4 regions of the Bacillus sp. 5w2 genome follow, and region 4 is predicted to be linked to each of the others. Evidence: riboswitches for the same ligand, from Rfam matches in the RefSeq annotation. Region 4 holds a riboswitch; each other region holds the start of a gene.
The links. Region 4 has a riboswitch for S-adenosylmethionine ahead of ACXY7N_RS05955 (YezD family protein). Riboswitches for the same ligand answer to the same signal wherever they lie in the genome.
Positions count from the first base shown of each region.

Region 1: another riboswitch for S-adenosylmethionine. It lies ahead of ACXY7N_RS25695 (methionine ABC transporter ATP-binding protein); the one in region 4 lies ahead of ACXY7N_RS05955 (YezD family protein).
Region 2: another riboswitch for S-adenosylmethionine. It lies ahead of ACXY7N_RS12255 (bifunctional homocysteine S-methyltransferase/methylenetetrahydrofolate reductase); the one in region 4 lies ahead of ACXY7N_RS05955 (YezD family protein).
Region 3: another riboswitch for S-adenosylmethionine. It lies ahead of ACXY7N_RS14955 (methionine ABC transporter ATP-binding protein); the one in region 4 lies ahead of ACXY7N_RS05955 (YezD family protein).

Region 1 is NZ_JBTIWT010000021.1:73,937-77,093, reverse strand. Features, by position in the region: gene ACXY7N_RS25715 (hypothetical protein) at 49-219, opposite strand; gene ACXY7N_RS25710 (toprim domain-containing protein) at 386-730, shown strand; gene ACXY7N_RS25705 (thioredoxin family protein) at 734-1,042, shown strand; gene ACXY7N_RS25700 (hypothetical protein) at 1,197-1,541, shown strand; SAM riboswitch class I at 1,667-1,774, shown strand; gene ACXY7N_RS25695 (methionine ABC transporter ATP-binding protein) at 1,954-2,979, shown strand; gene ACXY7N_RS25690 (methionine ABC transporter permease) at 2,972-3,157, shown strand, end outside.
Region 2 is NZ_JBTIWT010000005.1:86,525-89,681, forward strand. Features, by position in the region: gene ACXY7N_RS12255 (bifunctional homocysteine S-methyltransferase/methylenetetrahydrofolate reductase) at 1-1,548, opposite strand, end outside; SAM riboswitch class I at 1,619-1,728, opposite strand; SAM riboswitch class I at 1,931-2,040, shown strand; gene metI (cystathionine gamma-synthase/O-acetylhomoserine thiolyase) at 2,134-3,157, shown strand, end outside.
Region 3 is NZ_JBTIWT010000007.1:177,493-180,649, forward strand. Features, by position in the region: gene ACXY7N_RS14950 (methionine ABC transporter permease) at 1-453, opposite strand, end outside; gene ACXY7N_RS14955 (methionine ABC transporter ATP-binding protein) at 443-1,462, opposite strand; SAM riboswitch class I at 1,586-1,692, opposite strand; gene ACXY7N_RS14960 (cysteine hydrolase family protein) at 1,935-2,498, shown strand; gene ACXY7N_RS14965 (hypothetical protein) at 3,039-3,157, opposite strand, start outside.
Region 4 is NZ_JBTIWT010000002.1:320,381-323,537, reverse strand. Features, by position in the region: gene sat (sulfate adenylyltransferase) at 1-421, opposite strand, end outside; gene ACXY7N_RS05960 (phosphoadenylyl-sulfate reductase) at 461-1,165, opposite strand; gene ACXY7N_RS05955 (YezD family protein) at 1,254-1,397, opposite strand; SAM riboswitch class I at 1,471-1,579, opposite strand; gene lysA (diaminopimelate decarboxylase) at 1,826-3,142, opposite strand.

The sequences.
Region 1 (3,157 bases), on a different contig from region 4:
TGTGTAGGAGAACGTTTTTTGAAAAAACTTTTTCGTTTGCGCTTTTCATTATGATCTAGCTCCAGCGGCTAGATTGTTCGGTGGCTTCACTTCTTCCTGCAAGGCAAAAAGCGCCTTTACGTCAGAAGCTCCATCCCCCTCACAATCTGAACGAGCCGCTTGTGCTTTTCTTTGTCTAGCTCCACCTCCTAGCCCTTCATGTCTAAGAATCTTCCGCAAGAGAAGACAAAAAGCGTCTTCTGTACGAAAGAACCTTAGCCAACAGGGCTGAACAGTCGGCTCCGCTTTTCTTTTGCAAAAATAAACAGGAAACAACATGAAAATAACGAATATACTATATACTAAGTTAAAGGTTGTATAGTATATGGTGATCGGGTGATGACATATGATTTATGTGGAAAAAGTCATTATTGTAGAAGGTAAATCAGATAGAAGAAAGATTGAATCTATTATTCGTGAACCGGTGGAAATTGTTTGTACAAATGGTACAATTGGTTTGTCGAAAATGGATGAGCTCATTGATCAGTTTTTTGATAAGGAAGTATATGTGCTAGTGGATGCTGATGATGCTGGAGAAAAGTTAAGGAAACAATTTCGAAAAGAATTTCCGCAAGCAGAGCATATTTATATTGATCGCTCGTACCGGGAAGTGGCAACCGCGCCATCTTCACACTTAGCAAATGTATTATGGGGAGCTGACATTGACGTTTATACAGAATATTTACGGTAAGGAATGATAGAAGTGATTGATTGGACAGGAGCCGAAGCTACAGCCCTAATAGAGAACGAAGAAAAAACAGTGTTATATGTATATACTCCAATGTGTGGAACATGCCAATTAGCAAAAAAGATGTTAACAGTCGTTGAGATGACAATTGAAGACTTGAAAATTGGAATGTTAGATTTAAATTATGCTCCGCATTTAGCGAAAGAGTATGGAATCGAAAGTGTACCGTGTTTACTTGTTTTTGAAAATGGGACACTCATGAAGAAGATATATGCATTTCATTCGGTTGAATATTTATATACGGAATTAAAGTAGGCGGCAAAGTTTTTGCCGCCTCGACATATTTCTTGGGAAATATGTCGAGATGCAGGGTGGTTACAGTATTTGTCGAGCGAAAGTAACAGGATTGCTCTTTAGTGAGAGGGAATGGTATGTGTAATAGAAAGTGATATGAAGGATGTGATTTAGGGTGAAATTATATTCTTTGCTGCAATCATTTGTAAATTACGCTAATGGTCAATATCATTTAGAGCCGCTTTTAAGACAAGGAGAAAAAACTGTTAATTTTCGCTTTGGAGATGAAAGTTGTTCGTTACAAATTTCAAGAGATTATATAGAGCTGCTACATGAGGAACGAGGAACAGAGCAAATCGTTTGTTTAGATGAGGAAGATGTAAAACAATTGGTGAACGGCAATGTAAGGTTGCAAATGTTAATGAACGATGGACGTGTACAATATTCGGGAACGTATCGAACGATGCTATTAGTTGAATCGATGTTTCATATATGTAAACCGATGTCAGTAGGTGCTTAAAATTCTGAAGTTTCATTTTTTGCGAAAATTTCTGTTGACATGGTGTATGGATATTGATACAATTCAATTCATAAAATATAGACAATTTCATAAATTACAAATCAGACGAAAATGTAATCTGATTTCTCTTATCAAGAGAGGTGGAGGGACTGTGCCCTGTGAAGCCCGGCAACCGTCAACTTATGTTGAAATGGTGCCAATTCCTGCAAAGCAAATGCTTTGAGAGATGAGAGAGAGGGATAATGTTGTTATATACGCATATAAACCTTTCTGCTTCTCTAAAGCGGAAAGGTTTTTTTGTTGTTTGAATGTGGAGGACATTCAAATAATAAAAGTAATGATAACGGTGGACTACACGCATTAAACATAAAAAATTGCGGAGTCGATCCAAATAAAAAAGGGGTGATACACCATGATTCTATTAGAGAATGTAAAGAAAATATATAAAGCAAAAAGCGGTGATGTCACTGCTGTAGATAACGCCAATTTAAAAATAGAGAAAGGCGAAATATTTGGTGTTATCGGATATAGTGGTGCTGGGAAAAGTTCGTTAATCAGATTATTCAATCAGCTAGAGAAACCAACTTCAGGACAAATTACAATTGCAAATCGTGTCATTTCAGCCATTACAGGAAGCGAACTTCGTAAGGCAAGGCAAGAGATCGGAATGATTTTTCAGCACTTCAACTTACTTTGGTCACGAACTGTACGTGAAAATATCGAGTTCCCACTTGAAATTGCAGGAGTCGATAAGGCGGTGAGAAGAAAACGTGTTGACGAGTTAATTCACCTTGTTGGATTAGAAGGAAGAGGAGACGCGTATCCATCCCAGCTAAGCGGAGGACAAAAGCAACGCGTTGGGATTGCAAGAGCGTTAGCTAATAACCCACAAGTACTTTTATGTGATGAAGCAACGTCAGCTCTTGATCCAGAAACGACAGATCAAATTTTAGATTTATTATTAGATATTAATAAGCGTCTCGGTTTAACAATTGTACTCATTACACACGAGATGCACGTGATTCGAAAGATTTGTAATCGTGTTGCGGTAATGGAGAAAGGAAAGATTGTAGAAACAGGTCCAGTACTTGATGTATTCCGTAATCCACAGAAAGATATTACAAAACGATTTGTACAGCAGTTAACGGATTCTGAAGATACAAATGAAACGATTGAAAGTTTAATTGAAAAGTATCCAGATGGTAAAGTAATTCGTTTGCAGTTTATCGGTGAGGCTGTAGAAAGACCAGTACTTCAAAGATTGATGCAACGCAGTGATATAGAAGTTAGCATTTTGCAAGGGAATATCGCACAAACGAATAATGGTTCTTACGGTAGTTTAGTTGTTCATTTAAATGGTGAGGAAACAGCGATTCAGCAAGCAATAGAGGGAATACATCAAGATCAAGTAGAGCTGGAGGTGATTGCACATGGATAAGTTACTCACAAATGTTGATTGGAATCAAATGTTAGAAGCAACTGGTGAAACGTTATATATGACGGCAATCGCCGCTCTTGCAACATTTGTTTTAGGACTAATTTTAGGATTGTTACTCTTTATGACAGCGAAAGATAATATATGGGAAAACAAAGCGGTTAACACGGCAATTGGAGCG
Region 2 (3,157 bases), on a different contig from region 4:
AAGCGGTTGTTCCAAATGTTTTGTCGCTTCATACACTTCTTCCATTAACGCGACATCGTAAATCGGCTGAGTTAAGAAATATTCTGCTCCAGCATCTATTTTCCGTTCCATTCGCTTAACCGCTGCTTTTAAATGTCTTACATGCGGGTTAAACGCACCTCCCACTGAAAATCTTGTTGCTGGACCTATTGATTTCCCTAAAATAGAGCGCCCATCATTCATTTCTTTAATCATTTTAATGAGCTCAATAGAGGACAAATCATATACAGAAGTGGCACCTGGAAAATCACCAACACGTGCTGGATCACCAGTTAAAGCTAACACTTCTTCCATACCTAACGCTGATAGGCCTAGTAAATGAGATTGTAGTCCGATGACGTTATGATCTCTACACGTTAAATGCGTCAATACTGGAATATCATGCTTCGTTAATAATGCTCCCATTGCCATATTCGAGATGCGAGGCGATGCTAATGAATTATCTGCTAGAGTAATAGCATCTGCTCCAGCTCTTTTCAATGCTCTTGCGCCTTCAAAAAACCGCTGCGTATCTAACGTTTTCGGTGGATCTAATTCCACTACTACTGTCGTTTGTTTTTTTGCTTTCTCTGCTAAAGTGACATGAGCTTTTGAACGTTTCTCATGTGTATGAACTACTTTTGGTCTTTGAATCGTATCCTTTTCTATTACAGGCGTAACATTTAGAGTAGCACGTTTCATACTTTCAATATGTTCTGGAGTCGTGCCACAACAACCACCCAATAACCGAATACCTTGCTCAATAAATTTCGGTGTCATCGCTTCGAAATAAGCCGGACTTCCTTCATATACGTAACGTCCCTCCACATAATTTGGAAGACCTGCATTTGGATATGCTGACAAGTAGCCATTTTGAGGAATCGATATCATTTTAAAAGCTTCCGTCATATGAAGTGGCCCTAGTTGGCAGTTCAATCCAACAACATTTGCACCGTAATCTAATAGCTGTTTTAATATTTCATTTACATCATTTCCATTTTGAGTCGTACCTGCCTCATGTAACGCTAATTGAGCTACAATTGGAATATTCGTTTGCTTTCGTAACACCTGAACAGCATGAAGTAATTCAAACTCATCATAGAAAGTCTCTAATAGCAGTCCATCAACCTGTTCTTCTAATAATGCACTTGCCTGTTCCAACAACATAAATTCTCGCTCCATATCAGTTGTCGTAACAGCTCCGATATGTTTCATACCGCCAATTGTTCCTAAAATTGCATTTTTGTCGGTAACAGATGCTTTCGCCAGTTTTACTGCCGCTCTATTAATTTCAGTAACTTGATTTTCTAAACCATACATACGTAATTTTGCTTCATTTGCTCCGTACGTATTTGTTTGAATCACATCTGCCCCAGCAGCTACATATTGCTTATGAATCGATATAATTAAATCTGGATCAGATATATTCAATTCTTCAAAACTACTTTGCAAACCATGTGAATGTAATAACGTCCCAACCGCACCGTCACCTATTACAATTCCTTTTGACAATAAATCTAGTAATTTCACAAATCTCCCTCATTTCTATCAATATAAAAACCCCCTCTTCACTTTGAAGAGGGGGACATAATCGTTCCTCCTCTTATTATGCAAAACATTCGTTTTGCAGGTATTAGCACCGTTTCAAACATTTCGTTTGAAGGTTGCCGGGTTTCACAGGGCCTTTCCCTCCACCGCTCTCAATAAGAGTTGTCTTTATTATTTTATTTATGTAGCTAAAAGGAAATGCGTTCCCCTTTTAACAATGTTTGCTAATTTTTTAATAAATTTAGCACGCACAAATGCAAAAGTCAATGACACTTGCGGAAAAATAAAAATTATTTAAAATAAAGTTGCAATTCAATTATCTTTTGTTGTAAAGTTAAAAACATAATAAAATTTCATACGAACATTCTTATCTAGAGAGGTAGAGGGACTGGCCCTACGACGCCTCAGCAACCATTAACATTTGTTAATAAGGTGCTAATTCCAGCAAATTGTGAAAGATTTGACAGATGAGAAGAAGACTCTATTCAAACCGAAAGCCTTCTTCTTAGAAGGCTTTTTTTATTTTACATTCACTTAATTGTTAATTTAAAAGGGAGGAATTTTCACATGTCAACTATCGAAACAAAACTAGCACAAATCGGAAACCGGAGCGAAACTACAACAGGAACTGTTAATCCACCTGTTTATTTCTCAACTGCTTATCGTCATGAAGGAATTGGCAAATCTACTGGCTTTGACTACTCACGAACTGGCAATCCAACTCGCGGCCTTTTAGAACAGGCAATCGCAGATTTAGAATACGGTGAACAAGGTTATGCCTGTAGTTCAGGGATGGCAGCTGTTCTCCTTGTCCTTTCCCTATTCCGTTCCGGAGATGAACTTATTGTATCCGAAGATTTATACGGGGGCACTTATCGATTATTTTCTGAGCACGAAAAAAAGTGGAACGTTCGATGTAGATACGTAAATACACAATCTATTAAACAAATTGAGCAGTCTATCACAATTGAAACAAAGGCTATTTTCATAGAAACTCCGACTAATCCATTAATGCAAGTTACTGATATTGCCGCTGTCGCAACTGTAGCGAAAAGACACGGACTACTTCTTATTGTAGACAACACATTCTACACACCTTATATACAGCAACCATTAACAGAAGGTGCTGACATTGTACTTCATAGCGCAACAAAATATTTAGGAGGACATAACGATGTCCTAAGCGGACTTGTCGTTGCAAAAGGTAAGGAACTTTGTGAGGAAATCGCTCATTATCATAATGCCTCTGGTGCGGTCTTAAGCCCATTTGACTCATGGCTATTAATTCGTGGTATGAAAACGTTAGCGCTTCGTATGAGACAACATGAAGAAAATGCAAAAGCAGTTGTCGCTTATTTAAATGATGAAGACGGGGTGACAGATGTATTTTATCCTGGAAGAGGCGGCATGATCTCATTTCGTCTGAAAGATGAAACATGGATCAATCCATTCTTACAATCTTTATCCTTAATTACATTCGCTGAAAGTCTTGGTGGTGTTGAAAGTTTAATGACATATCCAGCAACGCAAACACACGCTGATATTCCTGAAGAAATCAGAACAGCAAACGGTGTATGTAATCGTCTTCTGC
Region 3 (3,157 bases), on a different contig from region 4:
TAAGATCAATGGCGCTAACGCTTCTGGCACAAGAATTTCAAAAACAATTCTAATTGGTGAAGCTCCCATTGCTTGTGCTGCTTCAATTACCCCCTTCGGAACAGAAACAAGATTTGTTTCAACCATTCTCGCAATACCAATCGAAGCGACTAACGTCATTGGGAAAATTGCTGCTGCTGTTCCAATCGTCGTTCCAATAACGCTTCTTGTTAGTGGGCTTAAAGCTACTAAGAAGATGATGAATGGAACCGGGCGAATTGTATTAATAATGATATTAAGAATAGAAAAGACCCATTTATTTTCTAAAAAGTTTCCTTTTCTCGTTACATATAACAGTAAACCTAGAGGTATACCAAGAATTGTAGCAAATATAAGGGTTACAATTACCATTAAGAGGGTATCCCCCGTCGCATCTACTATGCGTGGCCAAAATATACTCCAATCAACTCGCATGAGCTTCTACCTCCTTCAGCTGCACTTGCAGTCTTAGATGTTGTAATGCTTTTTGAATTTCTTTCTGCTCACCTTGCAGTTCCACAAGTAGATTTCCAAATAGCACATTTTGAAGTTCAATAATATTTCCGTACAGTACGTTTACATCGACGTTATAGTTTTTCGCGATATATGATAGTACTGGCTGCCCTGTCTCTTCACCAGTAAATGTTAAGCGATAAATCTGTCCACCATTTTGAATTTTCCCTAGAACACTTTCCGGTAAATGATCATTAATAATAGAGCGTACAAAGTTTTGAGTTGTCTTTGTTTTTGGTTGTGTGAAAACGTCAAACAGTTTTCCTTCTTCAATAACCTTTCCCTTCTCCATTACAGCTACACGGTGACAAATTTCTTTCACAACATGCATTTCATGTGTAATAAGAAGAATTGTTACATTGTATTCTCGATTTACTTTCTTTAATAAGTTCAAAATTTCTGTCGTTGTTTCTGGATCTAAAGCTGATGTTGCCTCATCACATATAAGAATGTCTGGCGATGTTGCAAGTGCTCTTGCAATACCAACACGCTGCTTTTGTCCGCCTGATAGTTGCTCTGGATAATAGTTTGCTTTATCTTCTAATCCTACAAACTTCAGCAGTTCATTTACTCTTTCTTTTATCTCATTCTTTGGTACTTTCGCTAATTTTAATGGATAAGCAATATTCCCAAACACTGTTCTTGAATTAAATAAATTAAAACTTTGAAAAATCATCCCGATTCTTTGTCTTAGCTTCCGTAATTCTTTCGTCGATAAGGATGTAATATCTTTATCATCTATTGAAATCGTTCCTGCCGTTGGTCTCTCTAACATATTTACTAGGCGTAATAACGTACTCTTTCCAGCGCCACTAAAACCGATAATGCCGAAAATTTCGCCCTTCTCAACTGATAACGTTACATCCTCCACCGCATGAACAGATTGCCCACCTGATTCATATACTTTACTTACATTGTTAAAAGAAATCATTTTTTCCCCTCCTATATGCTGTAAAAACTTGAAGTAGAGCTTTCGAGGTAAAATAAAAAGTGCTCTCCTTCTTATCAACCATAAAGATAAGAAGGAGAGCACTTATATGTACTCGTTCACATCTTCTCATCTTCCAAGCCTTTTATAAGGCTTGCTGGAGTTAGCACGGTATTAAAAAACCCGTTGCTGAGGTATCGTAGGGCCAGTCCCTCCACCTCTCTGGATAAGAATGTATCGATTTAATTGTCGTTTAATTAATTCTCATTATAGAACTCAGAATAATAAGAGTCAATACATTTTTTAGAAAAATATTAATTATTTCTCTATTAAAATTTTTAAATAAAAAATCACAATACAAATAGTAATTTTTAAAGTTATGTAAAATTCTCCTCCTTCATATTTTTTAAAAGGAGAATCCTCTCTATACATTGAATACCATTATTTGAATATGAAATCGGAGGAAGATAAATATATGAAAACAGCTCTTTTACTCGTTGATATTCAAAATGATTATTTTCCGAATGGAAAGATGGAATTGCGTAATCCAGTAGAAGCAAGCGAATATGCTAGCCAGCTGCTACAATTCTTTAGAACGAAAAACGAACCTATTTTTCATATCCAACATGTAGCAATAAAAGATGACGCTACTTTTTTCCTACCAAATACAGAGGGTGTACATATTCATGAAAGCGTACGCCCACTTAGAGAAGAAACCGTTATACTCAAACATTATCCAAATAGTTTTCGCGAAACCGATCTTCTAGAACAATTACAACGTTTAGACATTGAGCACGTCGTCATATGCGGGATGATGACTCATATGTGTATTGATGCTACTGTAAGGGCTGCTTTTGATTTCGGCTTTCCATGTACCGTTATACATGATGCTTGTGCTACAAAAGATCTTTCCTTTAAGAGTGCTACTATACCAGCCGTTTATATTCATAACACAATTTTAGCTAGTTTAAATGGAGTATATGCAAATGTAATGAGTACAGAGGAGTTTTTGGCTACAAAAAAACACTCCCTTCAGTGAGCAAAACCGAAAAGAGTGTTTCTTGTCAAACCATAGATTTTCTTTCAAATTGTATTATACAGGAAATCCTTAAAATGAATACTAAAAAATGTGACTAATAAGTCAACTTTTCTCGTTGATTTGTTTCTATTTACATGTTTATCCTGATATTAATAGGGTTTAGCTAGTTCTAATCACCAAATAGTAATATATGGAAATCACTTTCGGTTCAAATGAATTAGCTTCCCCTATTATAGGGTAAGTTAAAGCATACATTGTCCAAAACGTTAAATATATAACCATAAATGGCCATTGAAAAATAAATCCTATATTTTCAATGGCCATTTACTTTTCGATATAAGCTCTATTATTCGTTGGTTTTGTTGTATCTTTAAAATAACGTTTAATCAAAAACAGAGTTATGTGTAGCAATGGAATAAAAACTACTAATTTATATATATTTGAACGATGAATAACTTACCTATTTTCTTGTGTTTGTTTACACCATATACAAAAAATCAGGGAAAACGTAATCAAAAACGTAACATATTATTTATCTGTTTATTTTTGCTTCTTTTTCAAATACTCTGCACGCAATTTTTCAATTTGCTGCTTTTTATCAAATTTGGCAGGCGTCTGTTTTTCATGAAACTTTGCCACAGCTACCTGACTTTTGTAAT
Region 4 (3,157 bases):
AAACGTTCGGTCTTTCGTATAATTTTTTCACTCCAGGATGAGCCTCATCCGTCGTTTTATACACTAGTAACGCTTCTTTTTCCTTATCTGGTACAAAAATATCTTCTATTTGAATGACACCATATACATTTCCACCGTTAACAAGTTTTACTTCCTCTCCAGCTTTTAGAGTCTCTGCTACTTCTTCTGTTACTGGTAATGTAATTGGTATACTCCATACGCCCCCATTAGCTAAACGAAGCGTTTCTACGACCGAATCATAATCTTTCTTTCCTAAAAAACCAGTAAGAGGGCTATATCCCCCTGTCGCTAATAGCTCTAAATCACTTAATGCAATGTTATCTAGCTGAATTTCTTTTTCAATTTGTGATACGTCGTATGTCTCGTCTACACGATTTATTAATTTGTTTACTGTACTCATTTTTCTATACCCTCTCTTAGCTTTATTTTCAAATTCATCTTATTGGTAATGAAGACCACATTCAGTTTTCACTTTCCCGGCCCATCTACCATCTCTCGAATCGCCACCCTCTCCTACAGGTAACGTACATTTCTCACACCCAATACTTGGATATCCAACATCATGCAATGGGTTATACGGCAAGCTATGTTTGTATACATATCGCCATACCTCTTTCCACGTCCAATGAATGAGCGGACAAACTTTAATAGATTGAAAGCGATGATCTTGATTTATAAACTTTGTATGCTTACGCGTTTCTGATTGTTCCCTCCTTAAGCCCGATATCCATGCTTTTTCCGCTGCTAATGATTTTTCTAACGGTAAAATTTTTCTAATTTTACAACAAAGATTCGGATTACTTTCCCATAATTTCTCACCATGCAGCTTCGCTTGTTCATCAAGTGTAAGTTCTGGCTGTTTTTCTATAATATTTAATGAAGGAAATCGTCCCCGCACTTTTTGAATTAATTCATACGTTTCTTGAAAATGAACATTTGTATCTAAAAATACAACTTTAGCAGATGGATTTACTTGGTTTATAAGATGCAGTAATACCATACCTTCTACTCCAAAGCTACATGCGTATACGATTTCATCTTTATACTCTTTATAAGCCCAACTTAAAACTGACAACGCGCCTTTCGTTTCATCTTCTTCCGAAAATGAAATGCCATTTTCATCCCACGTTTCATACGTCAACATGTTTTTTCCCCCTGTAAAAGCAAAAAGACGGTTTTAACCTCATAAAATAGGTTAAAACCGCCTCTAGTTTTTCTAGTCAGCGCTTTTTTTACTTTAAACGTACTTTTTCACTTTTCTCTAATTGAATGACTTTCCCATCTTGCACAACAATTGTAATTGAACCATATTTCATATCAGCAAGCATCGCTTGAATTTTCTCAGATACTTCCTCAAAATGTTCCCGTACGCTCACGCGAACAGCCCCCCTTTTTTATTCATAAAAAAAATCTTTCCCATTTCGAAAAGACTGTTCGGTAATATATTTTACCTTATCTTTCAAAATGGATTCCATTTTGCTGGATTTAGCACCTTGCTTTCTATAAGCAGGTTGCCGAGCTTCGTTGGGCCAGTTCCCTCCGCTTCTCTTGATAAGCTTTGTATTTGTATTTTATCACAATTCTGATTTTTTTCAATCCTAGTTTTCCGATATATTTTATTTATTTTATACCACCATTTAGAGGCCGTACAATTCTTACCTCAAAATCCAGCAAGAGAAAAGTGCCTTGCTGCCTGTAAACGCCCAATTGATGGGGACTAATAATTAGTGGGGAATGCCCACACTGATTATAGTTTCACTTTATAAAAAAGGAATTGCCCCTCAGAACAACTCCCTTTCCTTACTTAAACAAGTTCTTTAATACGTATGCGATCGTTCCCAATAATATTTTCATATGTTTCACGCTCTACAACAATTTGTGATGTTCCGCCTTTCGCGAAGACGACAGCCGGTCTACGAATCCGATTATAATTATTTGCCATCGAGTACCCATATGCCCCTGTACAAGAAATCGCTAGTAAATCGGCAGAAGCCACTTTCGGTAGAGTAATATCCCAAATCAACATATCTCCACTCTCACAGCACTTCCCAGCAATCGAAACGATTTCCGCATTCTCATCATTCCCTCGATTCGCTAACATCGCTTCATAACGAGCGTTATATAAAGCTGGTCTTAAATTATCAGTCATCCCACCATCCACTGATACATATTTCCGAATACCAGGAATGTCTTTCACAGATCCGACTGTATAAATTGTCGTTCCAGCATCACCTACAATACTACGGCCTGGCTCAACCCATATTTCTGGCAATGGATAATTACATACTGTAAATTGTTCTCTCACTGCATTTGTTACAGCTCGCACATATGTCTCAAGAGTTAATGGTGTATCTGACTCTGTGTAGCGTATTCCGAATCCTCCGCCCACATTTAGCACTTTTACTACATAGTTCGTTCGCTCTCTCACTTCTTCTAAAAATTGATGAAGAACTTCAATCGCTCGAACAAATCCAGCCGTTTCAAATATTTGCGATCCGATATGTGAATGAATTCCTAACACATTATAATTTGATTTTTGTAAAGCAAGTTCAATTGCTTGCATCGCTTGACCATTCGAAACGCCAAATCCAAATTTCGAATCATCTTGACCTGTTGTAATATATTCATGTGTGTGCGCCTCTACTCCAGGCGTTACACGAACTAATATGTTCACAAATTTCCCGTGTTGCACTGCTAAATCATGCAAAATTTCTAATTCCAAGAAATTATCTACGACAAAACAACCAACATTAGCCTGAAGAGCCATCACGATTTCTTCTTCTGTTTTATTATTGCCGTGAAAATGAATACGCGATGCTGGAAATCCTGCTTGAAGCGCAGTATATAATTCTCCTCCAGAAACAACATCTAATGACATATTTTCTTCACGAGCTACTCGGCACATCTCCATGCACAAGAACGCCTTGCTTGCATATGCTACTTGATAAGAGAAACCACTTTCTTTAAAAGCACGATGAAACGCGCGGCACTTTCCTCGAATAGACTCTTCATCGTATACATAAAGTGGTGTGCCGTATTGTTTTGCTAGCTGCGTCGTATCGCACCCTCCAATTTCTAAGTGTCCTTGCCCATTGATTCGGCTCGTGCCGTGTAAATACATTTGAATTCCTCCCTT